Regions from separate parts of the Micromonospora olivasterospora genome, predicted to be linked through region 1. Evidence: riboswitches for the same ligand, from Rfam matches in the RefSeq annotation. Region 1 holds a riboswitch; each other region holds the start of a gene.
The links. A riboswitch is a leader RNA that binds a small molecule or an ion and turns the genes downstream of it on or off. The one in region 1 is predicted to bind cyclic di-AMP.
Positions count from the first base shown of each region.

Region 2: linked by a shared signal. The riboswitch ahead of JD77_RS21165 (C39 family peptidase) and the one ahead of JD77_RS24285 (LysM peptidoglycan-binding domain-containing protein) in region 1 are both predicted to bind cyclic di-AMP.
Region 3: linked by a shared signal. The riboswitch ahead of JD77_RS04145 (coiled-coil domain-containing protein) and the one ahead of JD77_RS24285 (LysM peptidoglycan-binding domain-containing protein) in region 1 are both predicted to bind cyclic di-AMP.
Region 4: linked by a shared signal. The riboswitch ahead of JD77_RS15060 (coiled-coil domain-containing protein) and the one ahead of JD77_RS24285 (LysM peptidoglycan-binding domain-containing protein) in region 1 are both predicted to bind cyclic di-AMP.

Region 1 is NZ_VLKE01000001.1:5,280,274-5,282,464, reverse strand. Features, by position in the region: gene JD77_RS34020 (diacylglycerol/lipid kinase family protein) at 1-90, opposite strand, end outside; gene JD77_RS24285 (LysM peptidoglycan-binding domain-containing protein) at 221-868, opposite strand; cyclic di-AMP (ydaO/yuaA leader) riboswitch at 866-1,037, opposite strand; gene htpG (molecular chaperone HtpG) at 1,494-2,191, opposite strand, start outside.
Region 2 is NZ_VLKE01000001.1:4,565,023-4,567,213, forward strand. Features, by position in the region: gene JD77_RS21160 (hypothetical protein) at 1-524, shown strand, start outside; cyclic di-AMP (ydaO/yuaA leader) riboswitch at 844-986, shown strand; gene JD77_RS21165 (C39 family peptidase) at 1,030-1,884, shown strand; partial or broken gene JD77_RS21170 (CDP-glycerol glycerophosphotransferase family protein) at 2,060-2,191, opposite strand, start outside.
Region 3 is NZ_VLKE01000001.1:975,003-977,193, forward strand. Features, by position in the region: gene JD77_RS04140 (cation diffusion facilitator family transporter) at 1-602, shown strand, start outside; cyclic di-AMP (ydaO/yuaA leader) riboswitch at 757-888, shown strand; gene JD77_RS04145 (coiled-coil domain-containing protein) at 893-1,963, shown strand; gene JD77_RS04150 (SRPBCC family protein) at 2,046-2,191, opposite strand, start outside.
Region 4 is NZ_VLKE01000001.1:3,292,491-3,294,681, forward strand. Features, by position in the region: gene JD77_RS15055 (carbonic anhydrase) at 1-220, shown strand, start outside; gene JD77_RS15060 (coiled-coil domain-containing protein) at 357-1,379, opposite strand; cyclic di-AMP (ydaO/yuaA leader) riboswitch at 1,384-1,514, opposite strand; gene JD77_RS15065 (YibE/F family protein) at 1,681-2,191, opposite strand, start outside.

The sequences.
Region 1 (2,191 bases):
GAGGGTCTTCTTCCGGTGGGCGACGACGGCGACGATGCCGACGCGGTCCGGAGCGGCCTCGTCGGGCCTGGTCAGCGTGCTGGTGCTCATGCTCGCCCGTGTTACCCAGCCGGCCCGGAGTCCACGCGTACCGGCCTCGGGACCCGGAAGCGCCCGGCCGGAGTACCGGCCGGGCGCTTCGGTGCGGGTCACCGGCCCGAACCGGCCCGGTGAGCGGGTGTCAGAGGCTGAGCCGCTGGCCGGGGAAGATCAGGTTGGGCCGGTCGCCCAGGACCCGCCTGTTCTTCTCCCACAGCGCGTGCCAGCCGCCCCCGACGCCCTTGGCCTGCGCGATCTCCGACAGGGTGTCCCCCGACCGCACCACGTACGTCCGGCCGCCGCCGGTGGACGGGGTGCTCTTCGTGGTGTCCCGCTTGCTCCGCGACGCCGGCTTCTCGGTACGCGAGGACCGCTCCTTCTTCGGGGCGGCCTTCGTCTCCGACTTCGGGCTGTACTTCTTGGTCGAGCCGCCCTTCTTGCCGCAGGTCGGCCACGCCCCGATGCCCTGGCCCCGGAGCACCTTCTCGGCGATGCGGATCTGCTCGCTGCGGGTCGCCAGGTCGGCGCGCGCGGCGTACTTCTTGCCGCCGTAGCCGGCCCAGGTGCTCTGCGAGAACTGCAGGCCCCCGTAGTAGCCGTTGCCGGTGTTGATGTGCCAGTTGTTGCCGGACTCGCACTGGGCGATGGCGTCCCAGTTGACCGCGGCCTGGGCCGGGGCGGCCGGCCCGAACAGGGCGACGGCGCCGGCGACGGCGCCCGCCGCGACGGTCCCGACGGCGGCACGGCGAGCGGTCACCCGACGGTGGCGGGCGATGTATCCAGTTGCCATGGTGATCCTCCACGCCGACGAGGTGAGCTGTCGGGTTCGGGCCGAGGAGCCCGGCCGCCGGTGGCGGCTTCACCCCGAGGTGACGGTGCACCGAGGAACGTTGGGTCCCCCGCTCCTGCCTGAGGACAAGGTGCCGACGGCCGGCGGCAGGATTAGGCGTTACCGACCGTGGTGTCCACGTTCGCGGACCCGACCGACGTTAGGCACCCTCCGCGACGGTCGCCCACCTATTGTTACCTTCTTCACCCGCTCGGGCGACGGGCTCCACAGTCGAGTTCCGCAGCCGCGCAGACCGTGCATGACGCCCGACGGACCGACTCGGACCAGGCCGCCCCCGGGCCGGACGGTGACGCAGCGTAGTGTCCGTCCGATCCCGCACATCGCGAACGTGAGTCACCCCCCACACAGGTCAGTGTGGCGGTCGCTGGCCCAGTCGGCCACGACATCGCCCGGCGCTCCGCCGATTCGTCCACGACATCAGCTCCACAGGAAGTACCCACCCGGCGTGGTGGATCCTGGCGGTCTCGGAACCGGCGATCGCGAAGGCGGCACGGGGCGGGCACGAGCGGCAGGACCGGCCGGCGCCTCCCTGGCGCCGGCCGGTTCGTACCTGCCCGCCGCGGCCCTACAGGGTGCGAGCCAGCCGGTCGGCGAGGACGCGGGTGAACCGGGACGGGTCGGCCAGCTCGCCGCCCTCGGCCAGCAGCGCCATGCCGTACAGCAGCTCCGCGGTCTCGGCGACCGCGTCGGACTCGGCGCCCTGCTCGTGGGCCTTGCGCAGCCCCTCCACCAGCGGGTGGCCCGGGTTCAGCTCCAGGATCCGCTTGACCTGCGGCACCTCGTGCCCCATCGCCCGGTACATCTTCTCCAGCGTCGGGGTGATGTCGTGGGCGTCGCCGACCACGCAGGCCGGCGAGGTGGTCAGCCGGGTGGAGAGCCGAACCTCCTTGACGTTGTCGCGCAGCTTCTCCGTCATCCACGACAGCAGGTCGGCGTACTCCTGGCGCTGCTGCTCACGCGCGGACTCCGCCTCCTTCTTCTCCTCCTCGGTGTCCAGGTCGACCTGGCCCTTGGCGATCGAGCGCAGCGGCTTGCCGTCGAACTGGCCGACGCGGTCGACCCAGACCTCGTCCACCGGGTCGGTGAGGATCAGCACCTCGTAACCCTTGGCCCGGAACGCCTCCATGTGCGGCGAGTTCTCGATCATCGACCGGGACTCGCCGGTCATGTAGTAGATGTCGGTCTGGCCGTCCTTCATCCGCTCCACGTAGTCGCGCAGGCCGGTCAGCTGCTCCGGGTCGTCAGTGGAGGCCACGGAGACGA
Region 2 (2,191 bases), 720 kb from region 1:
CCCGCCGCCGCCGTGACGCGTGGCTCGCCGCCCAGGAGGCCGTCGAGCGGGCCTGGCAGGCGTACGACGCGGCGGAGACCGTCGCCCGCCGGTTCGCGGGCGCGGGCGCCCTGCCCACGCCGCGCACCCCCCGCACCCCCGCCGAGTACGCGGCCCGCGAGCGCTGGCTGCACCATGCCGCCACGGCCGCCCACGTGCGGGGCGAGCTGTCGATCGGGCAACTCTGCGACGTCTTCGCCGGACGCGGTTGCTGGGATCCTCGACGGCACCCGGTCGAGCAGGAGGTCCTGCTGGCCCGTGCCGTACGGGACGGCAGGCGGGCCGGTTACCTGGCGGCGGCAGACCGGGAGCGGGCCGCCTGGCGCGACGCCGAGCTGGCCGCCGAGGCCGCCCGGGTGCTGGCGGCGGAGGCGTCCACCGCGGCCGAGCGGGCGCGTCCCGCCCCGGAGTTCGCCGCCCCTGCGGCGGCTGCGGCCCGGCGACCCGCCCGGGCGGCGTGGTGGCGGCCGGCCCGCGTCGGCTGACCCGCCCCCCCCTGCCCGCTCCCTGGGCCGAGCGGCCGATTCGCCGCGTGAGCCCGGTCACGTCGCCCCGGAAACGGGCGCCGGGCACCATTCGGTGCGCCCGCCGACCGCAATTCCCCGACGATCGGTACCGGTTGTCCGATTATCGACCGTCGGCGTCGGAATGGCTGCCTATCCCATTGAGTCACGTCAGTTCCCAGATGTGCCGCAAAAAAGTCGGCCGGCAAATGTTTAAGCAGGTGGGGTGGGGTTGGCAGGCCAGCGACCGGCCAGTAGTGTCGGCCCGTCCGGCGCGGTAACCGATCGCAAGAGGCGACGCCGCGCCGACCCGCTCAATCGTGATCATCACGAACCGGGGACCCAGTGCACGTGTGGGGTGAATCCACGGGCCGCGGCCCGTGGTAGGGCGATCTTCCCGCCCGAATCCGTCAGCTAACCCGGTCGGCGGTGTCGGAAGGAGTTCCATCCTCGTGCAGCACCATCACACCTCCTGGTTGTCCGTCCCGTGGAGGAACGCGTGAACGACAACCTGAAGCGGCAGCTGCGCCGTCTCGCCACCGAGCGGCCGTACCAGTTCGTCGCCGGCTCGGCCGCGGCGCTCGTGCTGGCCTCCGGCACCGGGGCCCTGCTCGCCAACGGCGACGACGCCGCCGCCCCCCGGCAGACCACGACGGCCGTCGCCGAGATCGCCCCCCGCCTCGACGACACGGCGACCCGGAGCCAGGCACGGGCCGCGGCCGAGGTGGCGCCCAGCGCCTCGCCGAGCGCCACCTCGGCCGCGCCGAACCCGGACCTGACTGCCGCGGCGGCCCCCAAGCCGACCGCGTCGAAGCCGGCCGCCCCGAAGCCGCCGTCGTCCAAGGTCCTCGACTACGACTACCAGGCGCAGACGACCTACTACAACTGCGGTCCCGCCGCCGTGCGCAACGCGCTCTCGGCCACCGGCATCGACAGCGACCAGGGCACGTTGGGCGCCAAGCTCGGCACCACCGAGATGGGCACCAACTCGGCCGAGGACACCACCCGGGTGCTCAACCAGATGGTCAAGGGCAACCCGTACAAGACCCGGATGATCCCGGGCAACGCCGCCACCCCGGCGCAGATGGACCAGCTCCAGTCCGACGTGGTCAACGCGATCTCGGCCGGGCGGGGCGTCGTGGTGAACATCGCCGGCGACGCCACCGACGTCGACGGGGGCTGGCACTCGTTCCCCGGCGGCCACTACATCGCCGTCGTCGGGTACGAGGACCAGGGCCGCACGGTGAAGATCGCCGACTCGGCCAACCCGGCCGTGCCGTCGTACTGGATCAGCACGATCGCCCTGGCGAACTGGGCCGCCACCCGCGGCTACTCGGCCTGACACCCTCCTCCCCACACCGGGCGCCGGCTCCCCCGAGCCGGCGCCCGGTGTCGTCTCCCGGTCCGGGCCCTCGCCCCCGACGACCCGGCGGTGGACGCCGGGCTGCGCCGCGAGGACGGCCGGTGGCGGCTGAGGGCGCCGGGTCAGGCCGTCGGGGACAGGGGGAGCCCTCGTGGGCGACGGACTCGGCGGCACGCGGCGCGGGCGCCGCGTTCCGCTCGCCCGGCTCCAGCTCCCGCCGGGCCGCCGCGAGGAACGCCTCGGCGTACGCCTCGGCCGGGAAGTCGCCCAGGTACCGGGCCCGCGT
Region 3 (2,191 bases), 4.3 Mb from region 1:
TGTACGTCCTCCTCGAGGCGGTACGCCGGTTCGGCAACCCGCCGGAGGTGACGACCGGCCCGATGCTGGCGGTGGCGGTGCTGGGCCTGCTCGCCAACCTGGCCGCGTTCGGCCTGCTGCGCGGCGGGGCGCAGGAGAGCATCAACCTGCGCGGGGCGTACCTGGAGGTGCTGGGGGACCTGCTCGGCTCGGTCGGGGTGATCGCCGCGGCGGCCCTGATCTGGGCCACCGACTGGTGGTGGGCCGATCCCCTGGTCGCGGTCGCGATCGGCGTGTTCATCCTGCCCCGCACCTGGCGGCTGGGCCGGGCCGCCGTCCGGATCCTGGTGCAGGCCGCCCCGGAGCACCTGCAGGTCACCGCCGTGCACGACCGACTCGCCGCGGTGCCCGGCGTGGTCGAGGTGCACGACCTGCACGTCTGGACGCTCACCTCCGGGATGGAGGTCGCCTCGGCGCACCTGACCATGGCCCCCGACGCCGAGGTGGGCGCCGTGCTGACCGCCGCCCGCACCGCACTGCACGAGGACTTTCACATCGAGCACGCCACGCTACAGGTCGAACCCGGAACGTCACCGGGAAACTGCGGGCCGACCGCCTGGTGATACCCAGATCCGTCGATCAGGTGGGCTATTGTGCCTCCATGCCGGATTTGATGGGTTTGATCCGCGTACCGTGCGTAACGGGCGCAGCGCCCGCCCCACCAGCACCGGTAGGCTCGGTCCCGGCCTCCGCTCCGGTGGCGCCCGCCGGCGCCCGCGGCGGCCGCCGCCTAATCGCCCGCGAGGGCGAGCCGGGGAACCACGTTCGTGGGGTGCATCCGCGTGAGCGGTAGGGATCTTCCGTCCCGAACCCGTCAGCTAACCCGGTCGGCGGCTGACGGAAGGACATCCGCATGCCAGTAGTGGCACCTGTACGAAGGACGGCCGCCCGGGTGGCGGCCCTGCTCGCGCTCACGCTCGCCGGCGGCCTCGCGGTCGTCCCGGCGGGCGACACCCCGGCACAGGCGGCGCCGCCCGCCGGGCTGCTCGCCGCCGCGCCGGGGCAGGACGACGAGGGCGGCACCCCGGCGCTGCGCGCCGCGCTGGAGGCGGCCAGCAAGGGCTACCTCGACGCCAAGGCCGCCCTGAACCGCTCGGTGCAGCGGCAGCAGCAGCTCGGCGCCCAGCTCAAGACGATCGAGGCGGAGCTGACCGTGCGTGACAGCAGGGTCGGTGAGATTGCCGGTGTGGCGTACAAGACGGGCCGGCTCCGGGCGGTGTCGGCGCTGCTGAACAGCAACTCGCCCGAGGGGTTCATGGACCGGGCGGCGGCGCTCGACCAGGTGGCCAGCAACGAGGACCGCGCCCTGCGCGACCTGCTGGCGGCCCGGGACCAGGCGAACCGGACGCGGCAGGCGCTGGACGGGGAGATCCGCGAGCAGCGCCGGCAGGTCGCCGTGATGGGCAAGCGCAAGGAGCAGGCCGAGCGGGCCCTGGCCGTGGCCAACGAGCGGGCCGGCGGCGGGTCGAGCCCCGGCGGCACCTCCGGCGCCACCGCCTCCCCCGCGAAGCGCAACCCCGACGGGTCCTGGCCCGCCGAGTCGTGCAGCGTGAACGACCCGACCCCGGCCAACGGCTGCATCACCCCCCGCACGTTGCACGCGCTCCAGCAGGCCAAGGCGGCCGGCTTCACCCGGTACGTCTCCTGCTACCGCTCGGGCGGCTCCGGCGAGCACCCCAAGGGGCGGGCCTGCGACTTCGCCGCACAGACGGGCGGCTTCGGCGGCGTGGCCAGCGGCGGGGACCGCACGTACGGCAACAACCTGGCGGCGTACTTCGTGCGCAACGCGGACAACCTCGCCGTGCTGTACGTCATCTGGTTCAAGCAGATCTGGCTGCCCAGCAGCGGCTGGAAGGCGTACAGCGGTGGCAACGGGGATCCGTCGAGCGACCACACCAACCACGTGCACCTGTCGGTGTACTGACCCGACTCCCGCCCCGCGCCCGTAAGGCCCTGCTCACCCTGCACCGCGCTGCCGCCCGCCGGCGCGTCGCCACCGGCCCCGCTCAGGCCGGCGAGGAACCGCCCGGCGGGCGGTCCAGCACCTCGGCGAGCCGGCGGGCCAGGCCGAGGTGCGCCGAGCGGGCCTGCCGGAAGGCGTACCCGAACAGCGGGGCGGGGGCGCCGAGCGTGATCTCGACGTCGATCCGGA
Region 4 (2,191 bases), 2.0 Mb from region 1:
AATCGTCGACATCCACATCGCGCACACCGTCGAGGCGCTGCTGGCCCGCTCGTCCGTGCTGGCCGCCGAGGTCGCCGCCGGGCGGTGCGCGGTCGTCGGCCTGTCGTACCGGCTCAGCGCGGGCGAGGCGCGGATGGTGGCCGCGGTGCCGGTCGGGGCGGGAGCCGATGCGGCCGAATCCCCGGCTGGCGGTGCGGCCCGGCCGCCGGCCGCCGCCTGACCCGCCCCGGCCGCACGGGAACGGGCCGCCGGCCCGCCGGCTGGCCCGTCCTGGGCGCCCGAGAGGCGGCCGCCGCCGCGCCCGACGCGAACGAGGGCCGTCCCGCACGGGACGGCCCTCGTCGGCGTGACGGCGTCTACAGCAGCGACATGTGTACGTGATCCGTGTGGTTGGACGGGCCGCTGTAGGACTTCCACCCGGTCGCCGGGAACCAGATCTGGCGGTTCCAGATGACGTAGTAGATGCCCAGTCGGTCGGCGTTGCGGATGAGGAACGCGGCGAGGTTGTTGCCGTACATCCGGGTGTCGTTGTTGTGCCAGGGGCTGAAGCCGCTCCTCTGCAGCGACCAGTCGCAGGCGCGGCCCTTCGGGTGCTCCCACGGCCCGCCTGGCCGGTAGCAGCCCACGAAGCGGTTGAAACCGACCCGCTTGACCTCCCTGTACGCGTGCAGCGTGCGCGGGGTGATGCAGCCCGAGGTCGTCGGATCCTTCTCGCTGCACGACTCCGGACGCCAGCCGCCGTCCGCCGTGCGGCCCGGCGCCATCCTGGCGACCGGGGACGTGGCGTTGACCAGCCCGCCGGTGAAGCCCTCGCCGCCGACCAGCGCGAGGGCCTTCTCCGCGTCGTACTTCTTCTTGGCCATGATCGCCGTCTGCTTCTGCTGCTCGCGGACCTCGACGTCGAGCGCGAGCTTGGCCTGCTCCGCCGCGGTCTTGACCGCGTTCACCTTGGCCAGCTTCTGCGCGTTGATCATGTTTAGCTGGTCGAGGGCGGACGCGCGCTGGACGAACGAGTCCGGATTCCGGCTCTCCAGCAGCGCCGCCATGGCGCCGACCCGTCCGGTCCGGTACGCCTGGGCGGCCAGCTCGCTGACCTGCGGCGCGAGGGCCTCCAGCTCGTCCTGGGCCCGCTGCACCTCCAGGGCGTACTGCTGCTGGCGCTGCTTGGACTTCGTCAGCTTCGCCTTGGCCTGGCTGTACTCGCGGTTGGCGGCCTCGATGACTTCGGTGATCAGCTGGGGCTCGTCGTCCTCCTCGTGCCCGGACGGGGTGGGGCCGGAGGGCTCGCCCATCGCTGGGGCGGCCGGCCCGGCGACGATCGCCAGGGCCGCGAGCACGGCCATCACGGGTGTCAACCAGCGGCGCAGGGGTGCCGTCACAGTGTTCCCTTCCGTCGTCCGCCGACCGGGTTAGCTGACGGGTTCGGGGCGGAAGTGGCCCCTACCGCGGTCGCGGATTCACCCCGGGTACCTGGTTCCCCGGCTCGCCTCGCGGCGATTTGGCGGTGGCACCGCAGACGCCGCTGCGCGCCTTCGGCGGTGACCGGCAGCGAGGTTACCTGACGGTCCTCCTGGGGATCTACGCCCGGAAGTCCGCAAAGTGCGTCATTTCGTAATTGCTTTCGGTAATCAGTGACGCGTTTCGCACGTTGCGCGCCGGGAGCGGTCACGTTGAGTAGTGTCACCATGCGGCGTCCGTGCTCCCCTCTCGGTCTCCTCGCCCGGGCCTCGGGCGGCCCGGCCCGTCCGGGGCCCCTCCCCCGCTCAACGCCTCCAGCGCCAACTCCCGCTGGTTGGGACGGCCGCCGGCGACGGGCGTACGCGAGGCCGGCACGGCGGCGGGCGGGTCGTCGGCCGCAGCGCGGTCCGGGTCGGCGCGGCCGGCCGCGGTGACCACCGCGGCCAGGCCGGTCGTCAGTGGTACGGCGGCGACCAGGCCCAGCGTGGCGACCGCGCTGCGGACGATCTCCTGTGCCAGGAACTCGCTCGTCAGGAGCTCCGTCACCGGCCGGGAATCGGCCGTGAGCAGGAGCAACAGCGGCAGCGACGCGCCCGCGTACGCCAGCACGATGGTGTTCACGGTCGAGGCGATGTGCGCCCGCCCGACCCGGGTGGCCGCCCGGTAGAGCTGCAACCGGGAGAGCCCGGGGTTGGCGTGTGCCAGCTCGGTCACCGTGGCGGCCTGCGTCACC